One region of the Blastococcus goldschmidtiae genome, then DNA from elsewhere that is predicted to be linked to it. Evidence: riboswitches for the same ligand, from Rfam matches in the RefSeq annotation. Region 1 holds a riboswitch; each other region holds the start of a gene.
What was found. Region 1 has a riboswitch for cyclic di-AMP ahead of RM425_RS18565 (C40 family peptidase). Riboswitches for the same ligand answer to the same signal wherever they lie in the genome.
Positions count from the first base shown of each region.

Region 2: another riboswitch for cyclic di-AMP. It lies ahead of RM425_RS05705 (hypothetical protein); the one in region 1 lies ahead of RM425_RS18565 (C40 family peptidase).
Region 3: another riboswitch for cyclic di-AMP. It lies ahead of RM425_RS05470 (aggregation-promoting factor C-terminal-like domain-containing protein); the one in region 1 lies ahead of RM425_RS18565 (C40 family peptidase).

Region 1 is NZ_JAVREI010000017.1:64,850-71,824, forward strand. Features, by position in the region: gene RM425_RS18560 (M48 family metallopeptidase) at 1-343, opposite strand, end outside; gene RM425_RS18565 (C40 family peptidase) at 554-1,711, opposite strand; cyclic di-AMP (ydaO/yuaA leader) riboswitch at 1,806-1,965, opposite strand; gene RM425_RS18570 (hypothetical protein) at 2,215-2,541, opposite strand; gene RM425_RS18575 (D-alanyl-D-alanine carboxypeptidase family protein) at 2,604-4,367, opposite strand; gene RM425_RS18580 (DEDD exonuclease domain-containing protein) at 4,550-6,370, shown strand; gene RM425_RS18585 (Lrp/AsnC family transcriptional regulator) at 6,367-6,654, shown strand; gene trpD (anthranilate phosphoribosyltransferase) at 6,716-6,975, opposite strand, start outside.
Region 2 is NZ_JAVREI010000002.1:199,034-206,008, reverse strand. Features, by position in the region: gene RM425_RS05720 (NADPH:quinone oxidoreductase family protein) at 1-240, shown strand, start outside; gene RM425_RS05715 (hypothetical protein) at 297-620, opposite strand; gene RM425_RS05710 (hypothetical protein) at 752-1,729, opposite strand; gene RM425_RS05705 (hypothetical protein) at 2,085-3,452, opposite strand; cyclic di-AMP (ydaO/yuaA leader) riboswitch at 3,668-3,831, opposite strand; gene RM425_RS05700 (SGNH/GDSL hydrolase family protein) at 4,077-4,934, opposite strand; gene RM425_RS05695 (phosphoenolpyruvate carboxykinase (GTP)) at 5,210-6,975, shown strand, end outside.
Region 3 is NZ_JAVREI010000002.1:146,079-153,053, reverse strand. Features, by position in the region: gene RM425_RS05490 (GAF and ANTAR domain-containing protein) at 1-602, shown strand, start outside; gene RM425_RS05485 (hypothetical protein) at 603-1,013, opposite strand; gene RM425_RS05480 (hypothetical protein) at 1,031-1,279, shown strand; gene RM425_RS05475 (glycoside hydrolase family 3 N-terminal domain-containing protein) at 1,276-1,674, shown strand; gene RM425_RS05470 (aggregation-promoting factor C-terminal-like domain-containing protein) at 1,771-2,682, opposite strand; cyclic di-AMP (ydaO/yuaA leader) riboswitch at 2,759-2,912, opposite strand; gene RM425_RS05465 (class I SAM-dependent methyltransferase) at 3,039-3,680, opposite strand; gene RM425_RS05460 (SDR family NAD(P)-dependent oxidoreductase) at 3,685-4,593, opposite strand; gene RM425_RS05455 (flavin-containing monooxygenase) at 4,593-6,074, opposite strand; gene RM425_RS05450 (TetR/AcrR family transcriptional regulator) at 6,221-6,871, shown strand; gene RM425_RS05445 (universal stress protein) at 6,876-6,975, opposite strand, start outside.

The DNA.
Region 1 (6,975 bases):
TCACCGCGAGAGCGAACACGCCGAGCAGCACCTGCCAACTCCAGCGCCACCGCCGGGGGGCGGGCAGCCCGCGCACCAGGCGCGCGCCGAGAGGGGTCAGTCCCAGCACGGCGGAGACGGTCAGCCCCAGCAGCAGGGAGGCGAGCGACGCGGGCCGGATCGCGGCGGCGAAGGCCTCTGCGCGATCGACCTGCTCGGCCGACAGCCCGGCCGTCGGATCGATCGCGGTGGCCCCGCCCGGCGGCTCCGGCAGCGCCTGCCAGGGGGTGCCGACGGCGACGACGACGGCGAAGGCGGCGAGGAGCACGACCGCGGTCGCCAGCGCCGCACGACGCCCGGTCATCCGACCTCCTCGGGAACGGCGGACAACCGCGGCGGCACCGTCATGGGCAGCGGGCACCGACGCCCGCCGCGTCGATCCTAGGTGGGCGCCCGGGAGCCCGACCGGGCGCGACCCGAGACGCGACGACGGGCCGGCGCCCCTCGGGAGGAGCACCGGCCCGTCGTCGGACGTCGCCGCCGCGGTCGACCCGCGACGTCTACCGCAGGGCGATCAGCCGACGATGCGGCGAGCGCTGTTGTAGCTCGGGAAGGAGTCGACGCTGTCGACCTTCACCGGCTGGCTCGAGGTGGATGCGTGCACCATCTTGCCGCCGCCGATGTACATGGCCACGTGGCTGACCGGGCTGTAGAAGAAGATCAGGTCGCCCGGCTGGAGCTCGCCCCGGGAGACCGGCCGGCCCAGCTGCGACTGGCTGCGGCTGGAGTGCGGCAGCGAGATGCCCGCGGCGCGGTAGGCGTAGGACGTCAGGCCGGAGCAGTCGAAGGCGTCCGGACCGCCGGCGCCCCACACGTAGCGGTCCCCGACCTGCGCCAGCGCGGTGTCGACCGCCACCTGGGCGGCGCCGCTGGGCGCGGCCGCAGCCGTCGGCGCGGGTGCCGCCGGGGCGCTGGAGGTCGAGGAGGGACCGGCCGAGGAGGCGGCCGCCGACGAGGGAGCGGTGCGCTGGGACCGCGAGGCCCGGGCCATCTGCTCGTCGGCCTGAGCCCGCTCCGCGGCGGCGCGCTCCGCGGCGGCGCGCTCCGCGGCGGCGCGCTCCGCGGCGGCGCGCTCGGCGGCGGCGCGCTCGGCGGCATCGAGAGCCGCGTACTGCTGTTGGTAGTCCGCGATCCTGACCTCGAGGTCGCGCTGCTTCACCTCGATCTGCTCGAGGCTCGCCTCGGCCGTCTCACGGGCCTCCCCCGCCTCGGCCCTGGCGTCCTTCGCCCGCGCAGTGGCCTTGGCGACCTCGCCGACCGCGGCGTCGTTGCGTCCCGCGAGGGCGTCGAGCGTGCCCATCTGGAAGATGACATCGTCGACGGAGTCGCTGGTCAGCATGACGTCGAGCTGGGTGAGCGATCGGCCGCCACCGGTGTAGGCGGTCCGCGCCAGCTGGCGGATCCGCCCGTCGAGGGCGGTGCGCTCCAGGTCGGCCGCGTAGGCGGCGAGCTCAGCGCTCTCCACGGCCGCCTGCTGGCGTTCGAGCTGCACCTTCGCCTCGTTGAGCTCCTCGCTCACGATCTCCAGCTCACGGCTGGCCGCAGCGACGAGCTGCGCCGCCTCGGCGGTGCTGGTGGCGCGGCCCGGCTCCGCGGAGGCGGTGCCCGGGACCATGGTGAAGGTCAGCGCGGTGGTGGCACCGATGAGCAGGCCGGCGCGGAGGCGGCCCACCCGGCGGACGGGGCCGGCCGGAGGATCGGGGCGGAAGGGTGCGAGGACATGCGTCGATGAAGCGTGCGGGGTCGCCACGAGCGGCGGCTCTCCATTTCTTCCTCTTCACCGCCTACCGAGTTAGCTGACGGGTTCGGGCTGGGAAGACTGGCCCTATCCCCTGCTCACCGGCGAACCGGCCCCACAGGGGAACTCACCCCGGAACTGCGGTGGGTCCCCGGCTCACCTCGGACGACCGTCGGCCGTCGTGCGGTGATTAGGCGGTGTCCGGCCGAGGCCACCCCTTGGCGGATGACGACCACCCGGTCGGACGGCGACGACCATACGTTCGTGATGTTGGTGTGACAAACCGAGGCAGGCGGTAAACCTGTGACGAGAATCTCGCCGCGCTCCGCGCGCCTCCCCGATGAAAGCCCTGCGTAGGGGTAGAAGCACGGTCCGGAGCCGTCGAGCCCGCCCTCCAGTCCGCCCTCGAGTCCGCCCTCGAGCCCGCCGTGAGGACGTCAGCCGGTCCGTCGATCGGGCGAGATGCCGCCGTCGTCGGCCGCCTCGGAGCCGTCGCGGTGACGCAGGGGCGGCACCAGCCCGTACTCGGCCAGCGCGCGGACGGCCCGGCGTTCGACGTCGTCGAACTCCACGACCACACCGGGCGGTGGCACCACGACGTCCTCGGCGGCCGGCGTCGGCCCGCCGCTGCGGGCGCGGCCGGCCATCGGCACCACGACCGGGTCGACGCCCTCCCAGCCTGGTGGAGCACCGAGCAGCACGGTGACGACGCAGTCGGTGCAGCCGGTGCCCCGGACGGTGCAGGTATCGCAGTCGATGAGCATGTCTCTCCTCCGTGAGTCATGCGCACGGTAGGAGCGGCCACCGACAATCCCGTCGCGGACGGTCAGCTCCCTGCGTACTCCCAGTGCCACGGCTCCTCGCGACCGTTGCCGGGATCGGCCCACGTCGGGTGCAGGAAGCCGAAGCGCCCGGCATTGGTCACCATCCAGCCGTACTGCGGCGTCCCGAAGGTCTCGATGCCGCCGCACAGGTCGACGGCCAGCCCCCAGCCGTGGTTGCTCGTCCCGGGGACCGCGGCCAGCGCGGGCTTCTCGCCGTAGAGCTTCACCTGGCCGGCGTAGGTCCGGTAGGAGTCGGTGATGCAGGGCGGCCTGCCGAACGCCGCGGCGTAGGCCGCCGACATGGCCCGGTAGGCCGCGGCGGCGTCGCAGCGCAGCGAGTGCCCAGCCGCGCCCAGCGGGCACATCGCACTGGGCGGGATGAGCCCGTTGGGGTACCCGCCCCACTGACGCGCCCCGCCGTAGGTGGGCGGGTAGACGGCGTTGCCGCACTCCACGCGCAGCGCGCCCCCGGTCGGGCCGGGCGCCGGCACGGGTGCGCGCCGGCCGAGGCTCGGCCGACCGACGCCGAGCACCTGGCCGCTGGGCAGGGTGCGCACCACGACCGCACCCGCCCTGGCGTCGGCGGCGAGCATGGTGCGCGGGTCGAGTGCGATCCCCACGTGCCCGAGACCGGCCTCCGGGGTGCCGAGGAAGACCAGGTCACCCGGGAGCACGTCGGCGGCGGCGACCGGGGCCGTGACGGCGAAGAGCTCCGCCTGGCTCCCGGGCAGCGCGATGCCGGCCCGCCCGTAGACCGACTGCACCAGCGAGCCGCAGTCCCAGGACTCGGGACCGGCGGTCCCCGGTGCGTAGGGCAGTCCCAGCGCCTCCATGGCCGCGGTCACCGCCGCGAGCGTCTCGGCGGGCAGCACGAGGAGCGAGGCGGGCCGGCCGGGCAGCTGGGCGGCCCCGCGCTGGGCACCGCCGCCGGCGGCACCGACCGGCACCAGGCGCTCGGGCAGGCGTGCGGCGGGATCGCCCAGCTCTGCCGACGGCGGCCGGACGATCCCGGCGGTGGTCAGCTGGTCGAGGTAGCCCCGCCAGCTCGCCGCCGTCCTGTCGTTGACCTCGACCTGCTCGCGCTGGAGCTGCGCCAGCTGGCGGTCCACCGCCCCGAGCGCGGCGTCCAGCTCGTCGGTCACCGCCGAGGCCGCCGCCTCGAGCTCGGCCACCCTGACCCCCACCTCGTCGGCGCGGACCCGCGCCTGCTCGAGCGCGGCCGCGGCCTCCTGCTGCTGCGCGACGGCGGCCCGCCGCTGCTCCTCCGCCGCACCGATCACCGCGGCGGCGTGCCGGTCGACGACGTCGAGGAAGCTCAGCGCCGACACCACGTCGCCGGGACCCCCGCCGCTGAGCAGCAGCGTCAGGGGCGTCAGCGCCCCGCCGTCGCGGTAGACGGCCGAGGCGTACCGGGCGACGAGCCGCTGGTGCCCGACCAGCTCCCCCTCGGCGTCGCCGAGCACCGCCTCGGCATCGGCCACGGCGTCCTGGGCCGCGGCGAGCGCCTCGCGCGCGGCCACCACCTCGCCCTGCTGCTCCTGGAGACCGCGCTGGACCTCCGAGGCCCGCTGCTGCAGCTCGTCGAGCGCGCGGCTGTCGAGGACGCCGGAGGTGCCTCCCGGCTGGTCGCTGGGCGCGGCCGACGCAGCGGTCGCGGTCCCGACCAGCGCGAGGACGGCCAGCGGCACGAGCAGCCGCGCCGGACGGCCGCGCGCCAGACGCGGAGCCCCGGGCCGCCGGGAGCGCCACGGGGAGCGGGGGGACATCGGACCACCTTTGCGGATCTGGGCCTGGTCGCCCACCGCTGGAATGTTGTCCCGATCACCCGCGAAGCGCCAGGTGAGCGGCCCTGTTGTGCCCGGGCGGGCGAATCGTGCCGCACTACCGGAGCGGATCGGGTCGGCGCGGCGTCCCGGGACTGTCGGCACCCCGACCTACCGTCCGGCCCGTGAGCTCCTCCCCCACCCCTCCGCCCTACGTGCAGGGCACGATCGAGGAACTGGGCACGCCGCTGGCCGAGGTCACCTTCGTGGTCGTCGACCTCGAGACCACCGGGGGCTCGCCGAAGGACGACGCGATCACCGAGATCGGGGCGGTGAAGGTGCGCGGCGGCGTGGTGCTGGGCGAGTTCCAGACGCTGGTCGACCCCGGCAGGGCGATCCCGCCCTACATCAGCGTGCTCACCGGGATCACGACGTCGATGGTCGCCGCCGCGCCCCGGATCGCCACGGTGCTGCCCGCGTTCCTCGAGTTCGCCCGCGGCGCGGTGCTGGTCGCGCACAACGCCCCTTTCGACCTCGGGTTCCTCAAGGCGGCGTGCGCGGCGAGCGGGGTGCTGTGGCCGCCGGCCGCGTCGGTCGACACCGCCGTGCTGGCGCGCAGGCTGCTCAGCCGCGACGAGGTGCCCAACTGCAAGCTGGCCACCCTCGCGCCCTTCTTCTCCGCCACCACCTCACCCACGCACCGCGCGCTGGACGACGCCCGGGCCACCGTCGACGTCCTGCACGGGCTCTTCGAACGGCTCGGCCCGCTCGGCGTCTCCTCGCTCGAGGAGCTGACCGGGCTCACCCGGCAGGTCGACCCCGAACGCCGGCGCAAGCGCCACCTGGCCGACGCCGTCCCGCACGGCCCCGGCGTCTACCTCTTCCGCGGCCCGCGCGACGAGCCCCTCTACGTGGGCACGTCGACCGATCTGCGCACCCGGGTGCGCAGCTACTTCACCTCCGGGGAGCAGCGCAGCCGGATCACCGAGATGGTGGCGCTGTCCCAGCGCGTGGACGCGATCCCGTGCGCCCACGCGCTGGAGGCGGCGGTGCGCGAACTGCGGCTGATCGCCGAGCACAAACCGCGGTACAACCGCCGGTCCCGCTTCCCCGAGCGCGCCCTGTGGGTCCGGCTCACCGACGAGCCCTTCCCTCGGCTCTCCGTGGTCCGCCGCGTGCGCCCGGGCGCCGGGGTCTTCCTCGGGCCCTTCCCGGACCGGCGGGCGGCCGATGCCGCCGTCGCGGCGGTGCACGAGGCGCTGCCGCTGCGGCAGTGCACCGCCCGCATCCCGGCGCGCGCCCCCGCCGGCTCGGCCTGCGCGCTGTTCGACATGGGCCGCTGCGGTGCCCCCTGCACGGGGGCCCAGTCCGTGACGGCGTACGCCGACGTCGCCGCGGTGCTGCGCGCGGCGGTCGCCTGCGATCCCACCGCGCTGGTCAGCCCGCTGCTCGACCGCGTCGAGCGCCTGGCCGCGGAGGAGCGCTACGAGGACGCCGCCGTCCTCCGCGATCGCGTGGCCGTCCTGCTCCGGGCGGTGCGCCGGCGGCAACGGCTGGAGTCGCTCGCCGCGGTCACCGAACTCGTGCTCGCCCGACCCGACGGCGCGGGCGGCTGGGAGCTGTCCGTCGTGCGCCGCGGCCGGCTGGTGTCCGCCGGGGTGGCCCCGCGGGGCGCGTCGGTCCGCGCCACCCTGGCCGGCCTGCTCGGCACCGCGGAGACCCCGCTCGGTCCCGACGGCGAGATCGCGGCGTCGGTCGACGAGACCGAGCTCGTCCTGCGCTGGATGGAGAAGCCGGGCACCCGGCTGGTCGAGCTGGACGGCACGCTCGCCAGCCCGGCACCGGGCACCGGCCCGTTCAGCCGGTTCCTCGCGATGGCCGACGGCAGCGGCGCCGGCCGCGACCCGTTCGCCGACGGACGCTCGCTGGGCACGCGAGCGCGGCCGGACCGGATCTCCACGGGCGGAGGCACCGCTCCGCGGAGCCGGATAGCATCGCCGGCGTGATCACCGCCATCGTGATGATCGATACCGCCACCGATTCGATCCCCGAGGTGGCTGCGGCGATCGCCGACCTCGACGGGGTCAGCGAGGTCTACTCCACAGCCGGCGAGGTCGATCTCATCGCCCTCGTCCGGGTGCGCGAGTTCGACCAGATCGCCGAGGTGATCGCCGGCCGCATCAGCAAGGTCCCCGGCGTGCTCGAGACGGAGACGCACATCGCCTTCCGGGCGTACTCGCGCCACGACCTCGAGTCGGCGTTCGCGATCGGGTTCGAGTCGGCCGACTGAAGGAGGTCCCGGTCCTCACCCCTCGCGGGCTCGAGGTGGGCCTCCGGACGGGGCCGCGGGGCTACGGCCGGCCGGCGTCGCGTACGGCGCAGCTCACCGTCACCCAACGGTCCAGCAGGGCTGCGGCACGGCCGTCGTCGATGGCCGCGCTCGCCCGGGCCAGCCCGGCGGCGAGCCCCTCGTGCAGGCCGTCGGAGTGCTCGTCGAAGGCGGCCAGCGCCGCGGCCGCGTTCAGCACGACGGCGTCCCGCACCGGCCCTCGCTCGCCGTCCACCACCCGCCGGAACACGTCCGCGTTGTAGGCCGGGGACCCGCCGCGCA
Region 2 (6,975 bases), on a different contig from region 1:
GTCAACCGGCTGCTGCTCAACAACGTCTCCGTCGTCGGCGTGGGTTGGGGCGCGTTCTGGTCCACCAGCGCCCGCGACTTCCCGAAGGAGCAGTGGCAGGAGCTCTACCCGCTGCTCGAGAGCGGCGCGCTGGACCCGGTCCTGGGCACCGTGCACCCGCTGGAGGACGTCGTCGCGGCCGTCACCGAGCTCGACGAGCGCCGCGCAGCGGGCAAGGTCCTCCTCCGCGTCCGCGGCTGACCGCTGCGGCTGCGGCTGCGGCTGCGGCTGGCGGCTGGCGGCTGGCGGCTGCGGCGCTACTCCCCCACGAGTCGCCGCAGCCGCCGCGCGGGCTCGCACAGCAGCACGCCCGGCAGGCGCAGGGCGACCGAGGCCACCCGCACCCCCAACCGCAGCAGGTCCGGCCACTCGGCCGGCCGGGGCGCGGGCGCCACGGGCCGCTCTCGCACGGGCGGCGGCACCGGCGGGAGCGGGAGCTGCGGTGCGGCCGGCGGTGGCGCCAGCACGTCCATGGCCGGATGGCTGCGGCGCGGCGCGCGCAGCGAGGCGAAGGACGGGATGGGTGGCGCCAGGGGCGATTCCCCCTCGCCGCTCCCTCGTCCGCGACCGGTCGTGGACACGGCTGGTTCCTCCAGGTGGGGTTCCGGGATCAGGGTGACCGGGGTGGATCAGTGGTCGCCCGGGGCCGTCGACACTAGTGCCGGCGCCGGACGCGCCCGGCGCGGGTCGGCCCCCGCCGACGCGGCAGGCGTCAGCGGTAGTTCACGTGGACGTGGTCGAAGTGGTTCGCCGTCACGCCGCCGCGGTTCTCCATCTGTTTCCAGGAACCGCCTGGCGAGCTGAGCATCCGCTGCTGCCAGATGACGTAGTCCACGCCCAGCTCGTTCCAGTGGGCCACGTGGTAGGCCGCGATCGCGTCGCCGAGGGCCGCGTTCGTCATCACCATGTAGTCCACCGCGAGACCGGACGGGTGGCCGCCGGGGTCGGCGGCGCTGGCGCGCGTGCCTCCGAGCGCGATGGAGCCCGCTCCCGGGACGTTGCTGACGACGGCGTCGGCCGCCGCCTGGGCCCGGGGGTTGATGGCGCCGGCGGTGTTCCTGATCCGGGCGCGGACGGTGGCGGCCACCGAGCCGGCGGCCTGAGCCACGGCGGCGGCCGGTGCCTTCGGGGCGGGCCGCGCGGCAGCCGTCGGCTGCTCGGCGGCACGCTCGGCGGCACGCTCGGCGGCGGCCGCCTCCTCGGCGGCCCGGCGTGCGGCGGCCGCCTCCTCGGCGGCCCGGCGTGCGGCGGCCTCGGCCTCGGCCTCGGCCTCCACCTGCGCCTGGGCCGCGGCCGCGGCCGCGGCCGCGGCCTCCGCCTCGACGCGCCGCTGGTCGAGCACCGCCTGATCGGCCGCGGCCTGCGTCATCAGTGCTGCGGCCTCGGCGTCCTCACGGGCGCTGCGGCTGGCGGCGATCTCGGCCAGCGGCTCGAGCTCGCGGGTCACGTCCTCGGGAGCGGGCGTGGCCTCGAGGCCAAGCTGACGGGCCACGCTGACCGATTCCGTGCTCACGGCCTCCGCCTGGGCGGCGGGGCCGGCGCCGATGACCAGGTTCACCACGAGAGCACCGGCGGCGGCCACTCCCAGGTAGATGCCCGGACGGCGGACGGCTGCCGGAGGACGGCGGTGAGAGCTCGACCGGCGGTGGGAGCGCGCCGGTCGGTGCGAGACGGTGGTGCGGGGGTGCATGTGCGCGGGTGCTCCGGAGGTGCGTGCGGCGGCGTCCGACCAGGGACGACGAGGTGCTGCGACGGGTGTGCGGTCGGCGGGATCGGCGGCTCCGCGGCGAGCCGGACGCGGCGGGGGGCGAGCGCAGGGCCGCGGCTCGCCCCCGCCCCGCGAGGGACGACGGCGATCCGGCGGCGTCCGTCGATCTCCCCTGGTGGGACGTGGTGACCGTCGGACACTGCCACGGTACCCACCGTTACGGATCCGTGACAATCGCCGGCGGCGTGTCCGTGCGGGACACGCCTGTCCGCGCCTGCGTCCGGGCGCGGACCACCACCGCCGGCCGTCGCACATCGCGACGGCCGGCGGGACGGCGTCAGCGGTAGTTCACGTGGACGTGGTCGAAGTGGTTGGCCGTCACGCTGCCCCGGTTCGCCATCTGCTTCCAGGCGCCACCGGGTGAGCTGAGGTAGCGCTGCTCCCAGATGATGTAGGCCACGCCGAGCTCGTTCCAGTTGGCGATGTGGTAGGCGGTGATGGCGTCCCCGAGCGCGCGGTTCGACATGACCATGTAGTCCAGCGCGAGCCCGGAGGGGTGCCCCCCGGGATCGGCCGCGCTGGGGCGCGTGCCACCGAGCCTGATGGAACCGGCGCCGGGCACGTTGCTGACCACCGCGTTCGCTGCCGCCTGCACCTGCGGCCGGACCGCTCCGGCGTTGTTGGTGATCCGCGCGACTCCGCGTGCGGCAACCGGGGCGGCTGCGGGGACGACCGACGGTGCCGGCACAGCGGCCGCGAGCGGGGCGGGCGCCCGGGGCGCGGGCGGTGCGGGCGGGGCGGGCGCCCGAGGCGTGGGCGGTGCGGGCGGGGCGGGCGCCCGAGGCGTGGGCATGGCGGACGCCCGCGGAGCAGGCGCCGCGACCGTCACCGGAGCAGGAGCGGGCGGGGCAGCGGCAGGTGCGACCGGCCGCGCGGCGGCGGCCTCCTCGGCAGCTGCGAAGGCCGCAGCCGCCTTCATCCCGGCCTCCGCCTCCGCAGCGGCCATCGCCGCGGCCGCCTTCATCCCGGCCTCCGCCTCCGCAGCGGCCATCGCGGCGGCCGCCTTCATCTCGGCCTCCGCCTCCTCGGCAGCGGCCATCGCCGCGGCCGCCTTCATCCCGGCCTCCGCCTCCTCGGCAGCGGCCATCGCCGCGGCCGCCTCCATCCCGGCCTCCGCCTCCGCAGCGGCCATCGCCGCGGCCGCCTTCATCCCGGCCTCCGCCTCCTCGGCAGCGGCCATCGCCGCGGCCGCCTTCATCCCGGCCGCCTCCTCGGCGGCGCGCCGGGCGGCGGCGTCGGCCTCGGCACGCTGCTGGTCCAGCGCGGCCTGGTCGGCGGCGGCCTGCGCGAGGCCGGCGACGGCCGCCGCCTCCTCGCGGCTGCTGCGGCTGGCCGCCAGCTCCTGGAGCGGCTCGAGCCGGTCCGCCACGTCGTCCGGCGCGGTGGTGGTGCCGATCCCGAGCTGCCCGGCGACGCTTCCCGACCCGGAGGGGGCGGGGGCCGAGGGCGCCGGCCCGGCGCTCGCGGCACCGGCGCCGACCGCGTCGGCGCGCGGGGCGACCTCGCTGCCGATGAGGGCGGTGGCCAGGACGAGGCTCGCGGCGGCGGACGCCAGGTAGGTGCCGGTGCGCACGCCGACCGCTGGGCGGCGGCGCGGGGAGGAGTGCCGGCGGCGGGCGCCGGAGATCGTGGTGCGGACGTTCATGGGTGCGGGTGCTCCGAGACGTGGGGCAGCGACACCCCGGCACGGGGTGAGGAGCTGCACGAGTGGGATCGGCGGGACTGCGCTCCGGGCACGCCCGCCTGCAGGCGGGCATGCGGGGAGCAGGGGCGCGGCTCAGCTGTGCGGGTGGACCCGCCGTCGGTAGTGGGTGCGGGCAGGTCCAGCGGCGGTGCAGGGGCGCGCCATCCGGCGGCTCTCCGTTCTTCCGATACCGCTTACCGGGTTAGCTGACGGGTTCGGGCTCAGAAGTGCCCTACGCGCGACGGATGCGTCTCCGGTGCGCGATTCACCCCAGTGCTGCGGTGGGTCCCCGGCTCGCCGGCGTCCTGCGTGGACGACGGCGACTCAGCGGCGTCCGCCGGACTCCCCGGGGAGGGGACGTGGCGACCGGCGGACGGCATGACGGTAGGCACCGTTATGCATCCGTGACAAACGACCAGGTAGTCGTGCCGATTCATGCGCCGGGCACCCGCCGGGGACCGTGTCCACCCGACCGGCAGGGCCGGAACCGGTCTCCCCCCCGCCGCCCGGGGAGCCTGCAGCGCGACGGGCTCCGGCGGCCAGATCCGGGGCCGGGGTGCAGCGGCCGGCTCGAGGAACCGGGGGTCAGAGGCGCCGCAGGGCCTTCATCGCCTGGGCCGCCATCCGGGCCTCGCCCAGGGCGTTGGGGTGTACGACGACCGGGTTGGTGCCTCCGACGACCGGCTCCACCCAGCGGACACCGATCGGCTGGCAGGCGTCGTGTCCCTCCGACACCCGGGTCATGTCCACGTAGGTCACGCCCGTGGCCTTCGCCGCCCGGCGGATGGCGTCGTTGAGAGTCGCCTGCACGCCCCGCAGGTAGGGGACGTCGCCTTCCGCGACGGGCATCTGCGGGAAGCACCCGCCGGTGGCCGGCAGGATCGACGGGTAGCCGAGGATCGCGACCTCGGCGCGCGGGGCCTTGGCGCGCACCGCCCGGAGCGCCTGGACCAGCGACGGGTACGTGGTGGTGCGGATGGTGTCCTCGAAGGACGAGCCGTACCGGTCACGGCACGGGCTCCCCCGGCCGAGCGTGGAGAGCCCCGCTGCGCCGCACTGGGTGATCGAGTCGATGAACACGCCGCTGTCGTTGCCGCCGATGGTCATCGTGATCACCTGCGTGTCGCTGCTGACCGCGTCCAGCTGCGGCGCCACACCCGGGTACTGAGCGGCGAGGTAGTCGCCGGTGTCGGCTCCCCCGCACGTGACGTCGGTGAGCCGGGCGCCGGTGGCCGCGGCGATGACGTGCGGGTAGTTGGCCGTCGAGCGCAGGCACTGCGGTGGGGCTGTGAGGTCGGGCGGCAGGACACCGGACGCCGCGCTGTAGGAGTCGCCCAGCGCGACGTAGCGGACCGGGCCGCTCCCGCCGTGCGCCTGCGCCGGTGGGGCGACCAGCACGAGCGTGACGAACAGGGCCGACAGGACGGCGGCGAGACGGCGCACGGGGCAGCTCCGGAGGGGGCGTGGACAGGCCGCACGGGACAACGACGGCCCGATCCCCGGGTTACGCGCGTCACACCTGCGAGCGTGGACGTACCTCTTCCGGATGCCCGTGGGCGGTCCGGAGGCCTCCCGGCGTACATCAGCGGTAACACGCCTGACACCATCACCGAACGATTTCCCGATCAGGGGTCCACACCACTCCCTCGCAGAGTGGCGCGGTGGCTGGATCGTGCCCGGGACGAGAAGGTGGGTCGTAGCGGATGGAGAGGATCCTCGTGACTGCCATAGACGCGGTACTGGACGAAGCTGGACTGACGAACGAAGCCGTCCGGTCCTACGTGAAGCACTGGGCACAGCACACCGGCGCCGAGCGGGTGGAGGTCATCAACGCCTCCGACGACGCGCGGCTGATCCGCGAGTCGCTCGACGCGGGCGAGTTGCTGCCCGCCGGGGAGGGCCGCTACTACTCCCGCAGCCACCCGAAGGACACGGCGCGCTCCGAGGAGCGCACCGTCGTCGCGACGAACGACCCCGAGGACAAGGGCGAGTACAACAACTGGCGCCCGGCCTCGGAGATGCGGCCGATGCTCGAGGAGCGGATGGCCGGCAAGTCCGCGGGCAAGACGATGTACGTCGTCCCCTACGTGATGGCGCCGCCCGGGTCTCCCCTGCAGCCCTACGCCACCGGCGTCGAGCTGACCGACACCCGCACCGTCGTGCTGCACATGATCCGCATGGCGCGGGTCGGCGTGCAGTACGTCAACGATCTGGCCGACCAGGACTACTTCGTCCGCGGCGTGCACGTCACCGGCGACCTGGACAACCTGGGCCAGGGCACCGCCGACGATCAGCGCTACTTCGTCACGATCGCCGACGAGCGCACGATCCTGCACTACGGCTCGTCCTACGGCGGCAACGCGCTGCTGGGCAAGATCGCCCACGGCCTGCGTCAGGCGACCTACGACGGCTGGGCTTCGGGCAAGTTCCTCTCCGAGCAGTTCCTGCTGCTCGGCATCACCGACAAGCAGACCGGCCGCACGTACCACATCTGCGGTGGCATGCCGAGCGCCTCGGGCAAGACCAACCTGGCCATGATCCTGGCGCCCGACGCCCTCGGTGACCGCTACCAGGTGCACTTCTACGGCGACGACATCGCCTGGCTGTGGGTGGACGAGGAGGACGGTCGCGTCTACGCGATCAACCCCGAGTTCGGTGCCTTCGGCGTCGCCAAGGACACCAACGAGGCCACCAACCCCACGGCCGTGGAGGCCATCGCCGAGGGCACCGGGACGATCTTCACCAACGTCGCCTACAACGAGCAGACGCAGGACGTCTGGTGGGAGGGCAAGTCCAAGCAGCCGCCGGCCGACGTCACCGGCTGGCGCGACTGGAAGGGCGAGCTGATCTCGGAGCGCTCCGAGGCGGAGAAGGACGCGCCCTGGGCGCACCCGAACAGCCGGTTCACCACCACGCTGGCCAACATCCCGAACATCGCGCCGGACTACGAGAACCCGAAGGGCGTGCCGGTCGACGCGATCATCTTCGGCGGGCGCACCCGTGACCGCGAGCCGCTGATCCGCGCGATCACCGACCTCGCCGAGGGCGTCTACGACGGCCTCACCCTGGGCGCGGAGGCGACCTTCGCCGCCGAGGGCACCGAGGGCGTCCTGCGCTACGACCCGATGTCGATGCGGCCGTTCATGGCCTACTCCGAGGGCGCGTACGCCGCGCACTGGATGAAGATCATCGGTGCCGCCAAGGACCAGCCGGTCTTCGCCCACGTGAACTGGTTCCAGCGGGGCGAGGACGGCCGCTTCCTGTGGCCGGGGTACCGGGACAACCTCCGCCCGCTGCTGTGGCTCATGCAGCTGCGCAACGGCGAGGTCACCGGCCGGCAGACCCCGGTCGGCATCGTGCCGACCAAGGAGGAGCTGCAGCTCGAGGGCATGGACGACCTCCGCCCGGACGACCTCGAGACGCTCCTGACGATCGACGTCCCGCGCTGGCAGCAGGAGATGGCCCACCGCGAGCAGCACCTCTC
Region 3 (6,975 bases), on a different contig from region 1:
CCCGGGTCCTTCCCGAGGCGCCGATCGCATCCGTGACCGTCCTGCGCGGCGCCCAGCCGACCACCGTGGCGGCCAGCGGAGAACTCGCCCTCGACCTGGACCACGAGCAGTACCGCCTCGGCTCCGGGCCCTGCCTGAGCGCCGCCGCCACCGGGCGCCCGTCGGAGATCGCCGACACGCGGCAGGACCGCCAGTGGCCCGACTTCGCCGCGATCGCGGCGGAGGCGGGCTGCGACAGCATGCTGTCCGTCCCGCTGCCCGTGCACGAGCAGGTGTCCGGAGCGCTGAACGTCTACGCCCGGAAGCTCACCGCCGCCGATCAGCGGACCTGGGACCTGCTGAGCCGGTTCGCCGCCTACGCCGTCGTGCCGGTGTCGAACGCCTACCTCTACGCGGCGGCGGTCCAGCGGGCCGAGCACCTGGAGGCGGCGCTGGACACCCGCGGCGTCATCGACCAGGCCAAGGGGATCCTGATGGAGCGGTTCAAGCTCACCCCGGAGGCGGCGTTCCAGGCCCTGACGCGCGTGTCGATGGAGACCAACACCAAGGTGCGCGACGTCGCCGCGCGTTTCGTGGCCACCGGGGAACTGCTCGCCGACTGATCAGCGGTCCGGGTCCGGCCCCGGCTCCTCGGGGCTCCCGCCGTCCCGCCGCACCAGGTCGCCCACCGCTTCCTCGAGCCGGGCCCAGGTGCCGCTCCACTCGACCAGCGGCTCGAGGATCCGCTCGAAGACCGCGAGCTGCTGGTCGAAGGCATCCAGCTGGGCGCGCATGCCGGCGATCCCGGCCCGCTGTGCGGCGACCATGTCCGCGACCGCCCGCAGCTGGGCGGCCGACATGGCCCCCGGCGGGCTCGGCAGCGCGGGGATGGACAGCTTGGTGGGCATGGACCCGGCGACGGTCCGGGCCCGGTCGGTGAAGCCCCGGAGCTGCTGCACGAACTCCTCGACGGACCGGCCCACGAGGCCGCCCGGTGGCATGCCCCGTTCGGGTCCTGGTCGTTCCTCGGTCATGACCGGACGCTATGCCGGTGTGCGCCCCGGGGCGAGCGGGGCCGGCGCGCCCGGCGGTGGCGGCACGGTCCGGCACCCCCGGGCCGAGCCGTCCCAGGCCCGGTGCGGAGGTCGTCCCGGCCGCGACGGCCGTCGTCGACGGCCTGGCGGCGGCGGGGGTCACCTCCACGCTCGAGCACTTCCCGGGACCGGGCCGGGTGCGCGGGAACACCGACGACACCGCGGACGTCGTCGATGACGTCACGACGGCCGGGACGACCAGGTGACCGCGTTCACGGAGACGCTGTCCCGGACCGAGGGGCACCCGATGGTGATGACGTCGTCGGCGACCTACAGCCGGATCGACCCGGCCTCCCGGGCGGCCTTCTCGCCGGTGGTCATCGGCGACGTGCTGCGCGGGGAGGTGGCTTTCTCCGGCCCGGTCATCTCCGACGACCTGGGCAGCGCGGTCGCGGTGACGAACGTCCCGGTCGGCGAGCGGGCGGTGCGCTTCCTCGCCGCGGGCGGGACCCTCGTGCTGACCGTCGCCCCCGCCACCTTCCCGGCCATGCTGGAGGCGGTGCTGGCCCGGGACGCGGCCGACCCGGCGTTCGCAGCGGTCGTCGACTCCGCCGTGCGCACCGCGCTGCTCGCCAAGGCCGAGGCCGGGCTGCTCGGCTGAGCCCGGCACGCACGGAGCCGCCGAGATCACGAGATCTCGGCGGCTCCGGGGCGTCGACGTACCGGGATCACGCGATCCCGGCCGGGGGGGCTCAGCTCAGTACCAGCCCTTGGCCTGCGAGTGCGACCAGGCGCCGCAGGGCGAGCCGAAGCGGTTGTTGATGTAGATCAGCCCGGCGTCGATCTGGCGGTAGCCGTCGGAGGTCTTCGCGATGCCGGTGCCGGCCCAGGTGCTGTCCAGGAACTGCGCGATCCCGTAGGCGGTGCTGCGCGGGTTCTGCGCATTGGGGTTCCAGCCGCTCTCCTTGCCCCAGAGCTTCTCCAGGCAGGAGAACTGGGAGCTGTTGCCGCCGAGCTTCTGCAGGGCGTAGCTCTGGTAGGAGCCCGACGGCGCGGCGGGTGCCGCCGGACGCGCGGCCGCGCGGGGCGCCGGGGCGGCCGCGCGGGGCGCCGGGGCGGCCGCGCGGGCGGCGCGGGCTGCCTCCGCGGCCCGGGCTGCCTCCGCGGCGCGGGCTGCCTCCGCGGCCCGGGCTGCCTCCGCGGCGCGGGCTGCCTCCGCGGCCCGGGCTGCCTCCGCGGCCCGGGCTGCCTCCGCGGCCCGGGCTGCCTCCGCGGCGCGGGCAGCCTCCACCCGGGCCGCCTCCTCGGCCGCGAGCCGGGCGGCCTCCTCGGCCGCGCGGCGGTCGTGCTCGGCCTGCTCGGCGGCCATCTGGTTCAGTGCAGCGGCTGTCTGCTCGGCGTCCCGCGCGCTCCGGCTGGCGGCCAGCTTCTCCAGCGGTGCGACGACGTCGGTGTCCAGGGCGGGCGCCGACTCCGCCGTGATGCCGAGCTGCTGGGCGACGCTCATCGACTCGGTCTGCGCGACGGCCTGCGCCTCGGGCTCACCGGCCGAGAGGACGCCGACCATGACGGCGCCGGCGGTGGCCACGCCGACGAGGGCGGCGGACCGGCGCGCACCGAGGGGCGGGCGGTTGCGGAGACGTGCGTTCACCGTGGTGCGGAGGTTCATGAGGAGGTTCTGCTCCGGGGGTCAGGGCGCAGCAGAGCAGCCGCCCTCCAGGGGCGGCGAGAGCCTGCGGCTGTCCAGTTCTTCCGTGAGCCGCCTACCGGGTTAGCTGACGGGTTCGGGCGGGAAGCAGCCCTACCCCACCCCGGACTGGAGGTCCGGGGCCGGGATTCACCCCAGTACTTCGGTGGGTCCCCGGCTCGCCCCTCGGGACGATTCGGCGGCGCCCGGCGCGGAACCCTCGGGTGAGGGAGCCGCCGGCCGGACCGGGCCAACGTAACGGCTGTTATCGGTTCGTGACAACGCCGTGACCGTATTTCTTGGCGTGACGCATCTCCCGTCCGCGCGGCCGGGAGGGCTCACGGCAGCCGCCACACCGTCGTCCGGCGGACGCGCGCGGGCCCGCCTTCGGTGTCGACGACGTCGTGGACGGCCGCCTCGACCAGCCGGTGGTGCGGCAGGTACGGCCGTCCGGGGTCACCGATCAGCACCTCGGCGCCGGTGGCCCGAACGGCGTCCAGGAACGGCAGCACCCGGTCGGTCATGATCCGGTCGTAGCAGACGTCACCGGCCAGGACGACGTCGACCGACGGCGGCCCCTCTCCCAGCAGATCGCCCACCGGCTCGATCCCGGCCACGCCGTTGAGCGCCGCGTTCTCCGGGATGGCGGCCAGCCCGAAGGGGTCGATCTCGCTGGCCACGACCCGCGTCGCGCCGGCCATGACCGCCGCGACGGCGACCAGCCCGCTGCCGGCGCCCAGGTCCAGCACCGACCGGCCCGCGACGAGCTCCGGGTGGTCGAGCACGTAGCGGGCCAGCGCCTGCCCACCGGGCCAGGCCGCAGCCCAGAACGGCGGCTCCTGCGCGGTCCGGCCCTGCTCGACGGCCATCGCCTCCCACAGCGCGACGACGTCGGCGGCGACCAGCAGCTGCACCTCGGGCACCAGCGAGGGCCGGACCGGACGGGTGTGGGCGCGGATGAACTGGGCGGGCACGGTCACCCGGTCAGTCTCGCGCGGCCGTCCCGCCCATGTCGGAGGAGCTCTGGCCGGAGGAGCTCTGGCCGGAGGAGCTCTGGCCGGAGGAGCCCCGGGCGGCGATGCCCCGGGCGACCAGCCGCCAGTAGCTGCCCGGCCGCAGCCGCACGAGCGCGTCGGGCACCCGCGCGCTGAGGCCGATGAGCAGCCGGGGACGGCGCTTCTCGATGGCGGCCACGATCTGGGCTGCCGCCTTCTCCGGTGGGATGCGCAGCAGCCGGGCCATCTGCGCACGGCCCTCCGCCACCTCGGCGGGATCCACCCCGGAACCCAGGCGCGCGCTCTCGGCGATCCGCGTCCGGATGCCGCCCGGGTGGACCACGGTGACGCCCACCTCGTCGTCGGCGAGCTCGTGCCGCAGCGACTCGCTGAAGCCGCGCACGGCGAACTTGCTGGCGGCGTAGGCGGCCTGGCCGGGCGGGGCGAAGATGCCGAAGATGCTGGAGACGTTGACCAGGTGCGCACCGGGATGCGCCTTGAGCGTGGGCAGCAGCGCCGCGGTCAGCCGCACCACGGCACGGAAGTTGATCGCCAGCACCCAGTCGAACTCCTCGAGGGTGACCTGGTCGAAGCGGCCACCCAGGGCGACGCCGGCGTTGTTCACCAGCAGCGTCGTCCCCGGGTGGGCGGTCTCCAGCGCGGTCCCCAGGGCGTCGGTGGCCGCGTCGTCGGCGAGGTCGACGACGTAGGTGTCGACCTCGAGCTGAGGATGAGCTTCGCGGATGCGGTCGGCGACACCCGTCAGCCGGTCGCCGTCCCGGTCGACCAGCACCAGGGCGCTCCCCCGGTCGGCGAGCTGGACGGCGAGCGCCTCGCCGATGCCGCTGGCGGCGCCGGTGACGACGGCGGTGCCGCCGGCGAACTCGTAGGCGCGCATCAGGCGGCCACCCGCTCGGCGCGGGTCGGCGCGGCGCTGAAGGTGATGCCCTCGTCCTCGAGCGGACCCCGGCGCATCATCCGGACGTCCCGGATGTAGTTCTGGTGCAGCTTCCACGGCGTGCGGCTGCCCTGCTTGGGCAGCTGGGCCAGGCTGCGCTGCACGTAGCCGGCGGCCAGGTCGAGGAAGGGCAGGTCGGCGCCCTCGGGCGGCGCGACCGGCGTGGAGACGGCGAGCCCGCGCGCGTCCATGTGCTGCAGCAGCCGGCACACGTAGCGGTTGATCAGGTCGGCCTTGAGCGTCCACGAGGCGTTCGTGTAGCCGATGACCATCGAGAAGTTCGGGACGCCGGAGAGCATCATCCCCTTGTAGGAGACGGTCTCGGAGACGTCGACGGGCGTGCCGTCGAGGCTGAGCGTCATCCCGCCCATGGCCAGCAGGTTCAGGCCTGTCGCGCTGACGATCACGTCGGCGTCGAGGTGCTCGCCGGATTCCAGCTCGATGCCGGTCTCGGTGAAGGTCGCGATGCGGCCGGTGACCATCGAGGCCGCGCCCTCGCGCAGGGTGCGGAACAGGTCGCCGTCCGGGACGAGGCACAGCCGCTGGTCCCACGGGTCGTAGGGCGGGTTGAAGTGCGTGTCGACGTCGACGCCGGCGGGCAGCTGCTTCTCGGTGAGCCGGCGGATCAGCTTCCGGACGCCGTCGGGCCAGCGCCGGCTGGCCTGGAACAGCGCGGTGGTGGTCAGCACGTTCTTCCACCGCACGATCGGATAGGCGACCTTCGCCGGCAGCCTGCGGCGCAGGAGCTCGGCCAGCGGGTCGGTGCCGGGCAGCGACATGATGTAGCTCGGCGTGCGCTGCAGCATCGTCACGTGCGCGGCGTCGTCGGCCAGGTTGGGCACCAGGGTCACGGCCGTGGCGCCGCTGCCGATGACGACGATCCGCTTGCCGGTGGCGTCGAAGTCCTCGGGCCAGTGCTGCGGGTGGACGATCTCCCCGGTGAACCGCTGCTCGCCGGCGAACTCCGGGCGGAAGCCCTCGTCGTAGCGGTAGTAGCCGGAGCACACCGACAGCCACGAGCAGGTGAGCTGCACCGTCTCGCCGGTGTCGGTGCGGCGAGCGGTGACCGTCCACCGCGCCTCGGCGCTCGACCAGTCGGCCGAGAGCACCTGGTGGTGGAACCGGATCCTCTCCTCGACGCCGTACTCGCGGGCGGTGTCCTGGATGTACCCCCGGATGGACGCGCCGTCGGCGATGGCCTTGGCGCCGGTCCAGGGCCGGAAGGCGTAGCCGAGGGTGAACATGTCGGAGTCGGAGCGGATGCCCGGGTAGCGGAACAGGTCCCACGTGCCGCCGATGGCGCCGCGGGACTCCAGCACCGCGTAGCTCTTGTCCGGGCACTCGACCTGCAGGTGGCAGGCGGCGCCGATGCCGGACAGCCCGCCGCCGATGACGAGGACGTCCACGTGCTCGGGACTCATGTCCACACTCCAGGTAACGGGCCGGCCGAGGCGGCTCTGAGGGTTCGGCGGTGCCGCGGAACGCTGCACCGCCGACGCTATCGACACCCTGTCGAACGAGTCAACAGGGTGTCGAGCTACGGCGCGTTCGCCGGTACTCTTCCTGCATGTCCGACGGCGCCGCTCCACCGCCGGTGGCGGGGCGCGGCCGTCGTCCCCCGCGCGCCGGCGGGGACGACCGGGAGCTGGCGATCCTCGCCACGGCCGAGCGGCTGCTCGAGGAGCGCACCCTGGGCGCCATCTCGGTCGACGACCTGGCGCGGGGCGCGGGCATCTCCCGGCCCACCTTCTACTTCTACTTCCCGTCGAAGGACGCCGTCCTGCTCACCCTGCTCGACCGGGTGGCCGCCGAGGCCGACGCGACCATGGGCGCGGTGTTCGACACCCCGGCCGCGGGGCCGCGGGAAGCCTGGCAGCGGGCACTGGCCGCGTACCACGAGACGTTCCGCAGGCACCGCGCCCTCACCGTCGCATGGGCGGAGGCGCGCTCGACCAGCGAGGCCGTGCGCACGCTCTGGGGCGAGGTCTTCGAGCGCTGGGTGCAGCGCTGCGCGACGGCGATCGAGGCCGAGCGCGCCCGCGGCGCGGCTCCGGCGGGGCCGGCGGCCCGCGACCTGGCCATCGCGCTCACCTCGATGAACGAGCGCGTCATCTACGGATCGCTCAGCGGCGACGGGCCGGCCGTGGCCGACGCCGACGTCGTCCCGGTGCTGCTGCGGGTGTGGCTCGCCGCCGTCTACGGCGACGAGCCGCACTGACCCCTCAGGCCTCGACCGCGGCGTTCTCGCCGGTGACCGCCTCCAGCTCCTTGCCGCTGGCCCCGGTGCGGACGACGGTGACCGGGCACGGCGCGTGGTGCACC